Regions from separate parts of the Diaphorobacter limosus genome, predicted to be linked through region 1. Evidence: riboswitches for the same ligand, from Rfam matches in the RefSeq annotation. Region 1 holds a riboswitch; the other holds the start of a gene.

Region 1 (7,584 bases):
GCAGTGGTCATGGGGAGAGTTTTTTCGGGCCCCGTGGACACGGCTTGGGGCAGCAGGGGATGCTAGCATGCTGCGCTGCAGCACCCGCCATACCCACAGGCGCATCAGGAGACACCCGCGCATGACCGCTCCCGCACGCAAGACAGTAGAAGCCGCGCCTGCCGCAGCCCCGGCACGCAAGATCGACAAGGATCTGCCGCTGATCCAGGACATTCGCCTGCTTGGGCGCATCCTGGGCGACGTGATCCGCGAGCAGGAGGGCGTGGCCGCCTACGAGGTGGTGGAGCAGGTGCGCAAGCTCTCGGTGGCCTTTCGGCGCGACGCCGACCAGGAGGCGGATCGCGCGCTGAAAAAACTGCTCAAGAGCCTGACGGGCGACCAGACGGTGAGCGTGATCCGCGCCTTCACCTATTTCAGTCACCTGGCGAACCTGGCCGAGGATCGGCACCATATCCGCCGCCGGGCCGTGCATGAGCGCGCCGGCAGCAGCCAGGAGGGCAGCATCGAGGTGGCGCTGGCGCGCCTGCGCTGGGCCGGCATTGCGCCGCGCACCGTGGCCCAGACCCTGGCCACCAGCTATGTGGCACCGGTGCTCACGGCCCACCCCACCGAGGTGCAGCGCAAGAGCATCCTGGACGCCGAGCGCGAGATCGCCCAGCTGCTCACCCAGCGCGACGACATACAGGCGCGCGCCCAGCTCTACAACAGCGCCAAGGACGCGCTCACGCCGCGTGAGCTGGCTGCGAACGAGGCCCAGCTGCGCGCCCGCGTGGCCCAGCTGTGGCAGACGCGGCTGCTGCGCTACTCCAAGCTCACGGTGGCCGACGAGATCGAGAACGCGCTGTCGTACTACGAGTCCACCTTTCTGCGTGAGATACCGCGCATCTACGCCGACCTGGAGCGCGAGCTGGGCGGCAACCAGGCCGTGGCCAGCTTTCTGCGCATGGGCCAGTGGATAGGCGGCGACCGCGACGGCAACCCCAATGTCAGCGCCGACACCCTGGCCCTGGCCCTGCGCCGCCAGGCCGAGGTGGTGCTGCGCCACCACCTGACCGAGGTGCACAACCTGGGCCGCGAGCTGTCGCTGTCCAGCAACCTGGTGCAGGTCACGCCCGAGATGCGTGCCCTGGCCGAGCGCTCACCCGACACCAGCGAACACCGCAGCGACGAGCCCTACCGCCGTGCGCTTACCGGGATCTATGCGCGCCTGGCCGCCACGCTCACCGACCTGACCGGCGGCAAGGCCGCGCTGCACGCCGTGGCACCGCAAAACCCCTATGCCAGCGCAGCGGAGTTTTTGGCCGATCTGCGCGTCATCGAGGCCTCGCTGCAATCGCACCGCGGCGCGGTGCTCACGGCCGAGCGCCTGCACCCCCTGATGCGTGCCGTGGAGGTGTTCGGCTTTCACCTGGCAACGGTGGACTTGCGCCAAAGCTCGGATCAGCACGAGAAGGTGGTGGCCGAGCTGCTGGCCAAGGCGCGCGTGCATGCCGACTATGCCGCCCTGCCCGAGGCCGAGCGCCGTGCGCTGCTGATGACGCTGCTGTGCGATGCGCGGCCGCTGCGCGTGGTGGGCGCGCAATATTCCGAGCTGGCGACAAGTGAGATCGCCATCTTCGAGACCGCGCGGCAGATGCGCGAGCGCTATGGTGCCGACGCGATCCGTCATTACATTATCAGCCACACCGAGACCGTGAGCGACCTGCTGGAGGTGCTGCTTTTGCAAAAAGAGGTGGGCCTGATGCAGGGCCAGCTGGATGCCGGCGCGCGCGCCGACCTGATCGTCGTGCCGCTGTTTGAGACCATAGAAGATCTGCGCAATGCCGCGCCCATCATGCGCGAGTTCTACCAACTGCCGGGCATCGCGCAGCTGGTGCGCGCGGGCGGCGGCGAGCAGGACATCATGCTGGGCTACAGCGACAGCAACAAGGACGGCGGCATCTTCACCAGCAACTGGGAGCTGTACCGCGCCGAGATCGCGCTGGTGGCGCTGTTCGACGAGCTGAACGCCGGCCAGGCCGGTGCGCCGATACGCCTGCGCATGTTCCACGGCCGTGGCGGCACCGTGGGCCGCGGCGGCGGCCCCAGCTACCAGGCCATCCTGGCGCAGCCGCCGGGCACCGTGCGCGGCCAGATCCGGCTGACGGAGCAGGGCGAGGTGATTGCCAGCAAATACGCCAACCCTGAAATCGGCCGGCGCAACCTCGAGACCCTGGTCGCCGCCACGCTGGAGGCCACGCTGCTGCAGCCCACCAAACCGGCCACCAAGGCCTTCCTGGAGGCGGCCGGACAGTTGTCGCAGGCCAGCATGGCGGCGTATCGCGCGCTGGTGTATGAGACGCCCGGCTTCACCGACTATTTCTTCAACTCCACGCCGATACGCGAGATCGCCCAGCTCAACATCGGCTCGCGTCCCGCGTCGCGCAAGGCCAACCAGAAAATTGAGGACTTGCGCGCCATCCCCTGGGGCTTCAGCTGGGGCCAGTGCCGCCTGACGCTGCCGGGCTGGTTCGGCTTTGGCGCGGCGGTGCAGGCCTTCATGAACGAGCCGGACAAGGAGCCGAAGGCGCAGCTGGCACTGCTGCAGAAGATGTACCGGCAGTGGCCGTTCTTTCGCACGTTGCTGTCCAACATGGACATGGTGCTGGCCAAGAGCGACCTGGCGCTGGCTTCGCGCTACAGCGAGCTGGTGCCCGACGCGCGCCTGCGCAAGAAGGTGTTCGCGGCCATAGAGCAGGAATGGCAGCGCACGGCCGAGGCACTGACCCGCATCACCGGCGAAAAGCAGCGCCTGGCGGCCAACACGGCGCTGGCACGCTCGATACGCCACCGCTTTCCGTACATCGACCCGCTGCACCACCTGCAGGTCGAGCTGATACGCCGCTGGCGCACCGGCCAGGGCGACGAGCGGGTGCAGACGGGCATCCACATCTGCATCAACGGCATTGCGGCGGGGTTGCGCAATACCGGGTGAGCTTGCGCACCATCAGCAAACCGGCCGCGCAAGGCCCTTGTTGGTTGCGTCCACGGTGCCCAGCAGGTTCTTCCAATAGCTGGGCAGGGCAGACCAGGGGCTGCCGATGGCCTGGTCGGTGACGTACACCAGGCCCGTGTTCATGCGCGGCCGGTTGGCGTCGGTCACCAGCTTCTGCATTTCGGAACAGGTGCTGGCGGTATGCACGAGCATGCCCTGGGCGGTGTTCTGCCTGTCGTAGACCCAGGTGTTGGCGGGCTGGGGGTCGGCGCCTTGGTAGCTGGTGGCGGGCCCGGTGTAGGTCACCAACATGTCGGCCAGGCCGGCATAGCTGGGGGCCGGGTAGGCGCCGGGGTTACCGATGACCTTCAGCCCCTTGTCATTGGCGTAGGCGTAGATGCCCTGGAAAAAGGCCCTGCGGCTGTCATCGGTGGCCATGCCGTCCAGAAAAATGCCGTCAAGTTGCCCGGGGTAGAGGGCGATGTACCTGTCGATGGTGACGGAGACGTCGGTGCTTGAAATCGCCGCATTGGCACCGCCGCCGGTGGCCACGTAGCCAAACACCTTGGCGCGGGGTTGCGCGGTCTTGAGCGCGGTGATGGCCGTGATGAGCTTGTCGTCGGCCTTGGTGATGGCGGCGGTCATGGTGCCGTTGCTGGCGTTGTCCGGCTTCACGATGACATTCATCGCCACATCGGGGTAGCTGGTGGCGCCGTCGGTGAGTGCCGTCCAGGCTGCCGCATTGGAGCCGGCGCTGAAGTAGGCGGGCACCAGCAGTTCCAGCCTGTTGGGCACGGCGCGCACATAGCCGGCAAAGGTGGCGGCGGCGGTGTTGTTGGCCGCGGCCGTGGCCGTGATGCGCACGGCGCCTGTGGGCGTCGCGGTGGGGATGCTGAGCGACGTGGCTGCCAGCCCGCTGCTGTTCGTGGCGACCTGCACCGGGCTGACGCTGCCGGCGGTGGTCGTGAACGTAACCGTGAGGTTGTTGGCGTTGCTGCCATCGAGGCCTGCCTGGACGTTCAGTGCGCTGCTCAATGTGCCCCTGTCGAAAACGTTCGCTTGGGCGTTGGTGATGAAGCTCAAGCTGACGATGCCCGACGGCGGTGGGGGTGCTGGCGTGGTTGGGGCGGTGGATTTCTCCGTCCCGCCGCCGCAGCCCGCCAAGGCGGCAGTCAAGGCCAGCAGAGACGCGATGTGCGATGTGGTGTGCATGGTGGTCATGAGGAGGAAGGTGGATTCCCGCGGTGTTGCATTCATGTTGCTGTTGTGACCGCATGCTAATAGTGCTTGAGGCATCGAAACCGCCGCTTTGAACGGGAAACCCGGCGTTGTTGTGTCGATTGCCCCGGGACTCCATCCCTATCATCGGGATCATGTTTTCATCCATCCACCGCGCCTCGGTTCATGCGGCTGTGCTGGCGGCGACTCTGCTGGCCGGTTGCAGCAACCTGGACGTCCCGCGCGCCGACAACTACCCGGCCACCGGGCAGAAGAAAGCGCGTGCCGTGCATCATTGGGATGTGCTGGCCGACGACGTGGCCGCACGCGTGGCAGAGAAGACGGCCGCCTGGCCCGAGGGTGGACAGCCCATCCATGTCACGGTAGCCGACAACTCCAGTTTCAACCAGGGCTTTCTTAAGCTTCTGCGGGTGCGCCTGCTCAATAAGGGGGTGGCACTGTCCACCGGGCCGTCGGCGCTGGAGCTGGAGGTTCAGACGCAATTGGTGCAGCACCAGGCAGGGGTTCCAAGCAACCTGCCTATTCCAACGCCCTGGACTCTGCTGGGCAGCGGCGTAGGTGTGTGGCGTGATTGGGAAACGCATTACTCCGATCGTGTCTTGCTGCCAGGCGTGGCCACCGCCATCGGCCTGGGGGCGGGTCTGGCCATGGATCTGGCCCAGCGCCACACCCAGGGCGCCGCGGCGGGCGGCCCCACGCGCACCGAGGTGCTCATCACCACCACCCTCAAGACCCAGGATCGCTATCTGGCGGGGTCGGCAGACATGTACTACATCGAACGTGCGGATGCGGCGCTCTACCAGCCCGAGCTGCCGCCGCCGGCGCCTGCGCCGCTGCGCACCTGGAAGGTGGTGGCGCCATGAAACGCCGTGCGGCCCTGGCTGCCGCTGTGCTGGCATGCGCCTGCGCGTTGCAGGGTTGCGCGCAGTATTACTACGGCGACCGGTCCGCAGTGGCGCCGGTTGACCTGGTGGCCAGCAATCATGGGGCTGCCGATGCCTTGCTGGAGCAGGTGGCGCTGAATGCCGAGCAGCCCGTGCTCGTGTCCACCGTGGTGCAACTCGATCGGCTGGGCGAATCCTCGCGCCTGGGGCGTTTGATCTCCGAGCAGCTGGCCGGCCGCCTGGCCCGGCGCGGCCTGCGCGTGACCGAGCTGCGCCTGCGCGAGACGCTGGCCCTGCGGCCACGCCAGGGTGAGTTGCTGCTCTCGCGCGAGGTGGGCGAGGTCAGCCAGGCGCAGGCCGCCCAGGCCGTGCTGGTGGGAACCTATGCGGCCGCCTCTCAGGCGGTATACGTGAGCCTCAAGCTCGTGAGCCCGCATGGCAATGCCGTGCTGGCGGCGCATGACTATGCGCTGCCCATGGATGGGAATGTGCGCGGTCTGCTGGTCGGGGAATATTGAAGCGATCGTCGGCAGGCCTTGGATGCATGGGGCAAGGCCGCCACGGCTGCAAACGGCGCTATGATCGCGCGCATTGGTCGGGAGAGACCGCTGGGCATCCCAACCCAGTGGCGCCGAAGGAGCAACCGCCCCGGAAACTCTCAGGCAAAAGGACCGGCCAGTTCATGACACTCTGAAGAGCGGGCGGATTCGTCATCCTCCCCACCGCAGGAGCAAGCACCCCGCAGCGGCGCGGGTGCGAATCTCTCAGGTTCCAAACAGAGGGGGCGTGCGGCATGCATGTTGCCGTCGCACTCCACCCTTCCGACGTTTGGAGCTTTCATGAAATCAATCGCTGTCATCGGCGGTGGCATCACCGGCGTTACCTCGGCCTACGCGCTTGCCAGGCGCGGCTTTTCCGTCACCCTGTTCGAGCAGCATCGCTATGCGGCGATGGACACCTCGTTTGCCAATGGCGGCCAGCTGTCTGCCTCGAATGCCGAGGTCTGGACGCACGGCTCGACCATCCTCAAGGGCCTGAAGTGGATGTTGCGCGGCGATGCGCCGCTGCTGGTCAACCCGCGCCCGACCTGGCACAAGCTGTCGTGGTTTGCCGAGTTCATTGCCCACATACCGAAATATCGAGAGAACACCATTGCCACGGCACGCATGGCGATTGCCGCGCGCCAGCACCTGTTTGCCTGGGCCGAGGCCGAGGGCGTGGAGTTCGATCTGAAAAAGCAGGGCATCCTGCACATCTACCGTGATCGCAAAGGCTTTGATCATGCGGGCCAGGTCTCCAGGCTGCTGGCCGCCGGTGGACTGGAGCGGCGTGCCGTGACGCCCGAGGAAATGCGGCAGATCGAACCCACGCTGGCGGGCGATTTCTTTGGTGGCTACTTCACCGAGAGCGACTCCACCGGCGACATCCACAAGTTCACCACCGGCCTGGCTGCGGCGTTTGAACGCCATGGTGGGCGCTGCCTGTTTGGCGCGCTGGTCAAGGGCGTGGCCAGCAATAGCGGGGGCGCAACCGTTGACTTCGAGTGCGACGGCGTCACGGAGCGCCGGCATTTCGACGCCATGGTCGTCTGTGCAGGCATTGGCAGCCGTGCGCTGGCCACGCAGCTGGGTGACCGCATCAACATCTACCCGGTCAAGGGCTATTCCATCACCGTCAATCTTCTGGATCAACCGAGCCAGCAGGCCGCGCCCACCGTGAGCCTGCTCGATGATGAGACCAAGCTGGTCACCAGCCGCCTGGGACAGGATCGGTTCCGGGTGGCTGGCACCGCGGAGTTCAATGGCGCCAATCGCGATATTCGCGCCGACCGCATCCAGCCGCTGATCAACTGGGTGAACCAGTGCTTTCCGGATGTCAGCACGCGCCAGGTCGTACCCTGGGCCGGCTTGCGTCCCATGACGCCGAGCATGCTGCCGCGCGTGGGCCCGGGCGCCCGGCCGAACGTGTTCTACAACACCGGCCATGGCCACCTGGGCTGGACGCTGTCGGCCGCGACGGCGGACATGCTGGCCGACATGGTGTGCGCCGCAAGCCGTGCGCGCAGCGCCAGCGTGGTGGCCGTGGGCCAGGCGCCGCTGGCGCAGGAGGGCTAGTCTTTTATCAGTGCAGGGTCAATGCACCTGCGCTCTTGCTCTTGCCGGCGCGTGCCGGCGGGTTGCACAGGCCGCAGGTGTAGTGGCGGTTCTCGTACAGCTCGGTGACGAACTGGCCGCTGCACTGCGAGCATTTGGTGCGCGTGAGCATGCCGGCATCGACGAACTTGATCAGGCGCCAGGCGCGCGTGAAGGACAGCAGGGGCTCGATCTCGGCGGCCGCCACCTGCTCGTTGTACAGGCGGTAGGCCTTGGTCAGCAGCTCCACGCTGTCCAGGCTCACGCCCTTGGACAGGTACTCGTAGATGTTCAGGAACAGCGAGCTGTGGATGTTCTCCTGCCAGGTCAGGAACCAGTCGGTGGAAAACGGCAG
Region 2 (7,584 bases), 620 kb from region 1:
CACCAGAGCAACTGCCGTATGCCATTGATCGTTATGTCAAAGAAACATCACGCTTGTATGGCGTGCTGAATAAGCATCTATCAGATGGTCGCGAATACATTTGCGGTGAGTACTCTATTGCCGACATGGCCTCCTATCCATGGGTTGTCCCACACGAACGCCAACGACAAGACATGAGCCAGTTCCCCTACCTATCTTCATGGTTTGAACGGATTGGAAGTCGTCCGGCAACACAAAAGGCCTATGACATCGCAAAGTCGATCAATACCGCGCCTACTGTGGACCAGAACGCCAAATCCATTTTGTTTGGTCAAGATGCAAAGACAGTAGTTTGATTCCCAACTAGGAAATTTTCATGACTATAAAAGCAGTTGTTTTTGATGCTTACGGCACATTGTTTGATGTTTACTCCATCCAAGTATTAGCTGAAGAGCTCTACCCAAGCCATGGGGCTGACATTGCGGTGAAGTGGCGCGACAAGCAAATTGAGTACACAAGGTTGATTACGCAGTCTGATCCGCACAACGCATCTGGCAGTCAATACTTCCGTCCATTTTGGGAGCTGACACGCCTGTCATTGGAGTACACCCTAGACAGACTGAAACTAAATCGTGAATCGGATCAGGTAGAAAAACTGATGCAGCAATACGCTCACCTGACCCCGTTTACTGAAAATTTGGCAGTCCTTCAGAAAATCAAAGCTAGTGGTGTTACGACTGCCATCCTCTCTAATGGCAGCGTGGACATGCTGGCATCAGCTGTCAAGAGCGCGGGCATGGAAGATGTCTTAGATCAAGTCATATCAGTAGATTCAATACGCCTTTTCAAGACATCGCCCGAAAGCTATGGACTTGTGCAACAGACGATTCCCGTAAACAAAGATGAAATTCTGTTCGTATCAAGCAATGCATGGGATGCACTAGGTGCTACTTGGTTTGGCTTTACAACGCACTGGGTCAATCGACAAGGTTTGCCGTTTGAGGCTTTGACACCTCGCCCGCATTATTCCGGGCCAGATCTCAAGTCAGTCCTTCACTCGTTGGAGCTAGCGGAGTAATCATTGCTATGAAATTTCATCTACTTTTAAGTTTCATACTTCTTTGCACAGTGCCAAATGCAAATGCACAGCTGCTAGATGCAATTCGTGGTCATGCTCAAGACCTAAGAGTGCGATTTGACGATCACCAAAAAATCGAAGGCGAACTCATCAAACGAGGACAGATTGACAAAACAGCAAAGGGGCAGGATTTAATCCACAACTCCTCTGGCGAGTGGTCTGTCATAAAGGTAGGAAATCAATTATTTTTGCAATCAAGCGAGAACTTTAGATCCAGCCCAGGCCCTGACTACCATGTCTACATCAGTAGCAAATCTGCCATCAAGGACAACGATGAATTTAGCGTTCAACAAATTGAAGTTAGCCGGCTTAAAAAGCCTAATGGTGCCGCTTTCTATCTCCTGCCAACGCAAAACCCAGAAGACGTAACGAGTGTGCTAATTTGGTGCAAGCAGTTCAAAGAATACATCGGTTCGGCAGATTTACGGCAAGCAAAGTAAGTTGATCAGACAAGAAATTAATGAGCAGCATATGAAGTGCGAGCAATCGCACAGTCAATTCCACGGTTTTCACTTCGTATGCTTCTCATTTCGTTGAGTTCGACTCCCGAAATTGAACTCGATCAATGCACCCTACTTTCGTCTCACTACTGCACCAAACCTTGATTTCCCTTGGCTCCTAGTTTGATTGCCTTTTGATTGGCTCATCATTTGCCGAGTAAAATGCTATAGGACACATCAAAAGTGCTTTAAACCTCAGAAAAGTTACATTATGTAACTTTTGGCTTATTACACGGTTTATTACACGTTTATCGTTTTTGCCTATAAATTATTGATTTATATGGATTTTTGACGAGCCTGGCTTTCTGTTAATCAGAGGTTCTCTGGTTAAAACTTAGCTCATTATTTAGACCAATTTTTCTCAGTCATTGCACGTTTTATTACACGGTCGATGACCAAAAGCAAGCTGCATAAATCGATCTGTACAAAGTGCTACTCACTCCAACTCATACTATAGAAATTGTCTACCGTTATGGGGTAACGCCACTGATGTGGGTGAACACCAGATCGCTCCAGCCATACAGCGCCACCAGCCGGTAACACGCGGCCAAGCCCAGCCGCAGCTGCCATTCATCGGGGTGAACGCTATCTTTTAAGGAAGGAATCTCAAACGCCATGGCTGTGCTCCGCAGGTCAGCAAAAGGGATTCAGCTTAGCGGCAAGCGGGGCGGGGGGATGACTTGTTGGTGACTGGGCGTAAAGGGCTGCCAACGATGAGGCCGCACTCACCCCGGCCGCGTCAATTCCTCCAGCCGCATCAGCCAAGCCCGGGCGTGCACCCCGCCATCGGCCACATCCCCACACATCTCCACCGACGCTTGCAGTTGCCCACACATCGCGGGCCGTTCGGGTTGCCCAAAAACTTTGCAGCGCATTTGTTCGTCAAGTTGCACGCAGGGCACGCCCGCTGGTTTGCCTTGGGGCATGGTGGGGATGAGCGAGGAGATGGATGACTCGCGCAGCTGGAATAAGGCGCGCACAACTTGATGCCCAGGGCCTTGCAGCCAGGGCTGGAAGACGCGTTCGCAGGAGACGTAGAAGTTGTTGCCGTCAATGAGGGCGAGCTTGGCCGCAGGAGTGAAGGCCATCTGTGTGCCAACAGGAGCAACACGGCCACCTGCGCCAACGACCACCAGGAGGTGGCCGTTGGCGTTCCCCGCTTGTCAGCGAGGCTGGGCTTTACAGGGCGACTGGCACGGCTGGGAAGTCGACGTCGGTGTCGGCAATGTGGTTGGTGTAGTTGGTCAACACGTTGAGGGCCACGTTGGCGGTGACTTCGATGACCAGGCCATGGTCCACACCCGCTGCTGCGGCATCGGCCAGATCGCTGTCGGCCAACACGCCACGCTGACGGACGATTTTGATGGCCAGCTCAACCAAGGCCTTGTCTTGTTCGCCTTCGGCGGTGCCGCTTCGGGCTGCGCGGATGGCTGCTTCCGACAAACCAGCACCTTTACCGATCAGGGTGTGTGCAGACAAGCAGTACTGGCAAGCGTTGGTTTGGCCCACGGCCAATGCGATCAACTCGCGCTGGGCGGCGCTCAAGCGGCCTTTGCTCAGTGCGTCGGAGAAAGCCAGGTAGCCGTTCAGGGCGGCTGGAGCCTGGGCGAAGGTGGCAAACAGGTTGGGTACCATGCCGAGCTTGGCCTTGACGCCGTTGAGGGTGGCTTGGGTGGTGGCGTCGGCTTGGGCAAGTGATACAGGTGCGATACGTGTCATGGTGAAACTCTCGTTTTGAATGGCTGTGCGACATGCACCAGTGAATTGTGCGATACGTATAATCACTGAAAGTACAAGAAAGCATACCCAAAGTATCAAGCGCCGCCATGGACCGACTTTCACCTTTGTTTGCCCGCTCGGTGCCCAGCGCACGCGTGTTCTATTCGGGCAACCTGTGCCAGATCTCCGCCTTTGAGGCCGAAGCTCATGTGGGCCATGTGCATTTGATGCGCAGGGGCACCATGAGCGTGATCGACCGGCATGGGCGCGCCAGCAGGGTTGAAGAGCCCAGTTTGTTGTTTTTCCCGCAGAGTTCTGCCCACCGGCTGGTGCCCGATAGCGCCGACGGTGTTGACCTGGTGTGTGCGTCTGTCGATCTGGGCGACGAGGCCCGAGGCGCGCTGATCTCTGCCATGCCCGAGGTGCTGGTGATTCCGCTGAACCAGTCGTCCAGTCTTTCACCCGCGTTGGACCTGTTGTTCCAGGAAGCCTTTGACGAAAAGTGTGGTCGGCAAGCTGCGCTGGACCTGTTGATGGAATACCTGCTCATCTTGTTGCTGCGCCACCTGCTTGACATTTCATCGGTCACCACCGGCATCCTGGCGGCGCTGGGCGACCCACGTTTGTCCAAAGCGGTCACGTCCATGCACGACCGGCCCGGCCATGCATGGACGCTGGAATCGTTGGCCGAAACCGCAGGCATGTCGCGCGCACGCTTTGCCAATCACTTTCGAGAGGTGTCGGGCCTGACCGCGCTCGACTACCTCACGGCCTGGCGCATCACAGTAGTCAAGGGTTTGCTCAAACGAGGCAAGCCGCTCAAGTCCATTGCGCCCATGGTGGGTTACGCCAGCGCTGTAGCGCTTACCCGCGCTTTCACCCACCGCGTCGGCATGCCGCCACTTGCCTGGCTGCAAACGCACACCGATCAGGACTGAGGCTGCCCCATGCCAGTTGCCATGCGGGTTTGATGCATGCCTGCGGCCACGACGGACACACCGCAATGCTGCTGGCTGCGGCCGAACATATTGCAAAGTCCACCACGTTTGATGGCACGCTGAATTTGATCTTTCAGCCCGCTGAAGAAAGCTTGGGGGGGCGCGCAAGATGATTGAAGACGGCCTGTTTGACCGCTTCCCCTGCGACGCAATCTTTGCCATGCACAACCTGCCGGGCTTTCGGCCAGGTCAGTTGTTATTGCGCGAAGGCGCAACCATGGCGTCCAGCGAAAACATTCTGGTGCACATTGAAGGTAAAGGCGGCCATGGTGCCATGCCGCACCAGAGTGCTGACCCGGTCGTTGCGGGTTCGGCAATTGTCATGGCGCTACAAACCATCGTTTCACGCAACGTACCCCCACTGCACATGGCCGTGATCACGGTCGGCTCTTTTCAGTCGGGTGTGGTCAACAACGTCATCCCCCAAAACGCCACGTTAAAGCTTAGCGTACGGGCGCTGGATCGGGATGTGCGAGAGTTGTTGCGCAATCGCATTGTGGAGCTCGTTGAGTTACAGGCGAAAAGTTTTGGCGTGACCGCAAAAGTCGAGTTTTTGCCCGGTTACCCGGTGCTGGTCAATACCCCTATTGAGACGGGAATAGCCCGCGAAGTGGCGGTGGCGTTGGTAGGCGCAGATAACGTGGTGCTCCAAACTGAACCGCTCACCGCCAGTGAAGACTTCGCCTACATGCTCGACAAAGTGCCAGGCAGCTATCTATTCATCGGGAATGGCGATGCAACTAACGGAGGTCACGGGGCCTGCATGGTGCACAACCCCAATTACGATTTTGAAGACCGCAACATACCTGTGGGTGCTGCGTTCTGGGTCGCGTTGACTGAGCGCTTTCTGGCGTAGTTTTTTTATGAAATTCAGATCGGGAGAGATCGCGTTAAATCGCGACGCCGAAGGAGCAACCACCCCGGAAACTCTCAGGCAAAAGGACCGGTTTGAATCGTTGATATCTCTGAAGAGTTGCTGGTCTTAGTCACCCGGCACACCGCAGGAGCAAGTGGTTGCATTGAACACGATGGACCACGAATCTCTCAGGTTCTAAACAGAGGGGGTGCACCAGCCATGCACAGGGCTTGTTGGTGCTCAACACTTTGACGTTTTTGAAAGCTCATTCACTATGAAAACAATCGCAGTTATTGGCGGCGGCATCACGGGCGTCACAACAGCTTATGCCTTGGCAAAACGCGGCTTTTCCGTTACCTTGTTTGAACGCCATCGCTATGCTGCGATGGAAACATCATTCGCAAACGGAGGGCAACTCTCTGCATCTAATGCAGAAGTTTGGACGCATTGGTCCACCATCCTCAAAGGGCTAAAGTGGATGCTCAAAAGTGATGCGCCGCTGCTGGTCAACCCAGCACCTACGTGGCACAAACTCTCCTGGTTTGCAGAGTTCATTGCTGCGATGCCCCATTACGAGCGCAACACGGTTGAGACAGCTCGCTTAGCAGTCGCAGCCCGCAAACACTTGTTTACTTGGGCGCAGGAAGAAGGCATTGATTTCGACCTGAAGAAGGAAGGCATCCTGCACATTTACCGTGACAAAAAAGGGTTCGACCATGCAGGCAAAGTGTCAGTCATGCTGGCCAAGGGGGGCCTACCTCGCTATGCCGTGACCCCAGCTGAAATGAAAGCCATCGAGCCGACATTGGCAGGCACCTACTACGGTGGCTACTTCACTGAGAGCGATTCCACGGGAGACATTCACAAATTCACCAATGGACTAGCAAATGCGGCATCACGACTCGGCGTGCACACGCTGTATGGTCAAGATGTGACGTCGATTCAAAGCGATGGCCAACAAGCTGTCATCACCGTGACACAACAAGACGCCACCCCAAGCCTGCATACCTTTGATAGCGTGGTGGTGTGTGCAGGAGTGGGCAGCCGTGACTTTGCAGCTCAGCTAGGCGATCGCGTGAACATCTACCCCGTCAAAGGCTACTCCATCACCGTCAACTTGAACGATGAAGAAAGTCAATTGGGTGCCCCCACCGTGAGCTTACTGGATGACGAAACCAAGTTGGTCACCAGCCGCTTAGGCCTCAACCGTTTCCGCGTTGCAGGCACTGCCGAATTCAATGGCGTGAACCGTGACATTCGCGCAGACCGCATCCGCCCATTGATTGAATGGGTGGAACAATGTTTTCCCCGCGTTAACACACGCTCTGTAGTGCCTTGGGCAGGCTTGCGCCCTATGATGCCCAACATGATGCCTCGGGTGGGTCAAGGTAGAACTCCCAATGTTTTTTACAACACCGGGCATGGGCACTTGGGTTGGACGTTATGGATGCCCTGAACAACCCATCCCCAGGCGTGCTACGCCTGGGCTATTTTTCAGATGGTGCAAACTTGAGTTGATTTCGGCAGTTTCCCCTGCCTTTTTGCCCTTGAAACAGGGCTTTTTGCCGCTTTTGGCGGCCCGCGCCCTGTTTTCGGGCGCACTCATCCCCGTGCTCCTTGCTGCTGCATCAACTGATGGCGCGCCATCCACAGGTTCGAGAGCGCAAACAACGTCACGATCTGCAGGGTGTTTTTCTTCAGACCTCGGTAGCGCACCTTGGTGTAGCCAAACTGGCGCTTGATGACGCGAAACGGGTGCTCCACCTTGGCGCGGATTTGCGCCTTCACGCGCTCGAGCTGATCGACCAGGGCATCTACGGCACTGCGTTCTTTGTCCAATGCCTTGCGTTTGGCCGGCCCCATGGCAACGTGCCACGGCACGTCTTTGGGCGCATCGGCGCGTTTGTCCGCTCCCTGGTAGCCAGCGTCACCAAAGACCTGCACCTCCTGTCCGTGCAGCAGGCTGTTGCCTTCGACCACGTCGCCGACGTTGCCCGAGGTGCAGCGCACGGTATGCACCAGGCCGCTGTCGGCGTCCACGCCGATATGGGCCTTCATGCCGAAGTACCACTGGTTGCCCTTCTTGCTCGAATGCATCTCGGGGTCTCGCGCCTTGTCTTTGTTCTTGGTTGAGCTCGGCGCGGCAATCAAGGTGGCGTCCACGATGGTGCCTTCCTTGAGCTGCAGGCCTTTGGCGCACAGCAGGTCGTTGACGGTGGCCAGCATCTGCTCGGCCAGCTTGTGGCGCTCCAGGCGGTGGCGAAAGCGCAAGATGGTGCTCTCGTCAGGCAGCCGCCCGTGGGCATCGAGCTGGGCAAAGTCTCGGTACAGGGGCGTGTCAAACAAGGCTTCCTCCATCCCCAGGTCCGACAGCTTGAACCACTGCTGCAAGAA

Evidence for each region. A riboswitch is a leader RNA that binds a small molecule or an ion and turns the genes downstream of it on or off. The one in region 1 is predicted to bind glycine.
Region 2: linked by a shared signal. The riboswitch ahead of P4826_RS03850 (D-amino acid dehydrogenase) and the one ahead of P4826_RS00845 (D-amino acid dehydrogenase) in region 1 are both predicted to bind glycine.

The regions. Positions count from the first base shown of each region.
Region 1 covers NZ_CP136921.1:157,056-164,639, forward strand. Annotated here, with positions in the region: gene hemC (hydroxymethylbilane synthase) at 1-11, opposite strand, end outside; gene ppc (phosphoenolpyruvate carboxylase) at 122-2,974, shown strand; gene P4826_RS00830 (spherulation-specific family 4 protein) at 2,987-4,186, opposite strand; gene P4826_RS00835 (hypothetical protein) at 4,348-5,076, shown strand; gene P4826_RS00840 (FlgO family outer membrane protein) at 5,073-5,615, shown strand; glycine riboswitch at 5,684-5,781, shown strand; gene P4826_RS00845 (D-amino acid dehydrogenase) at 5,937-7,211, shown strand; gene flhC (flagellar transcriptional regulator FlhC) at 7,219-7,584, opposite strand, start outside.
Region 2 covers NZ_CP136921.1:774,925-782,508, forward strand. Annotated here, with positions in the region: gene P4826_RS03810 (glutathione S-transferase N-terminal domain-containing protein) at 1-335, shown strand, start outside; gene P4826_RS03815 (haloacid dehalogenase type II) at 356-1,057, shown strand; gene P4826_RS03820 (DM13 domain-containing protein) at 1,066-1,557, shown strand; partial or broken gene P4826_RS03825 (class II aldolase/adducin family protein) at 2,091-2,234, opposite strand; gene P4826_RS03830 (hypothetical protein) at 2,343-2,597, opposite strand; gene P4826_RS03835 (carboxymuconolactone decarboxylase family protein) at 2,797-3,336, opposite strand; gene P4826_RS03840 (AraC family transcriptional regulator) at 3,444-4,274, shown strand; partial or broken gene P4826_RS03845 (amidohydrolase) at 4,277-5,190, shown strand; glycine riboswitch at 5,201-5,290, shown strand; glycine riboswitch at 5,291-5,403, shown strand; partial or broken gene P4826_RS03850 (D-amino acid dehydrogenase) at 5,465-6,634, shown strand; gene P4826_RS03855 (IS5 family transposase) at 6,793-7,584, opposite strand, start outside.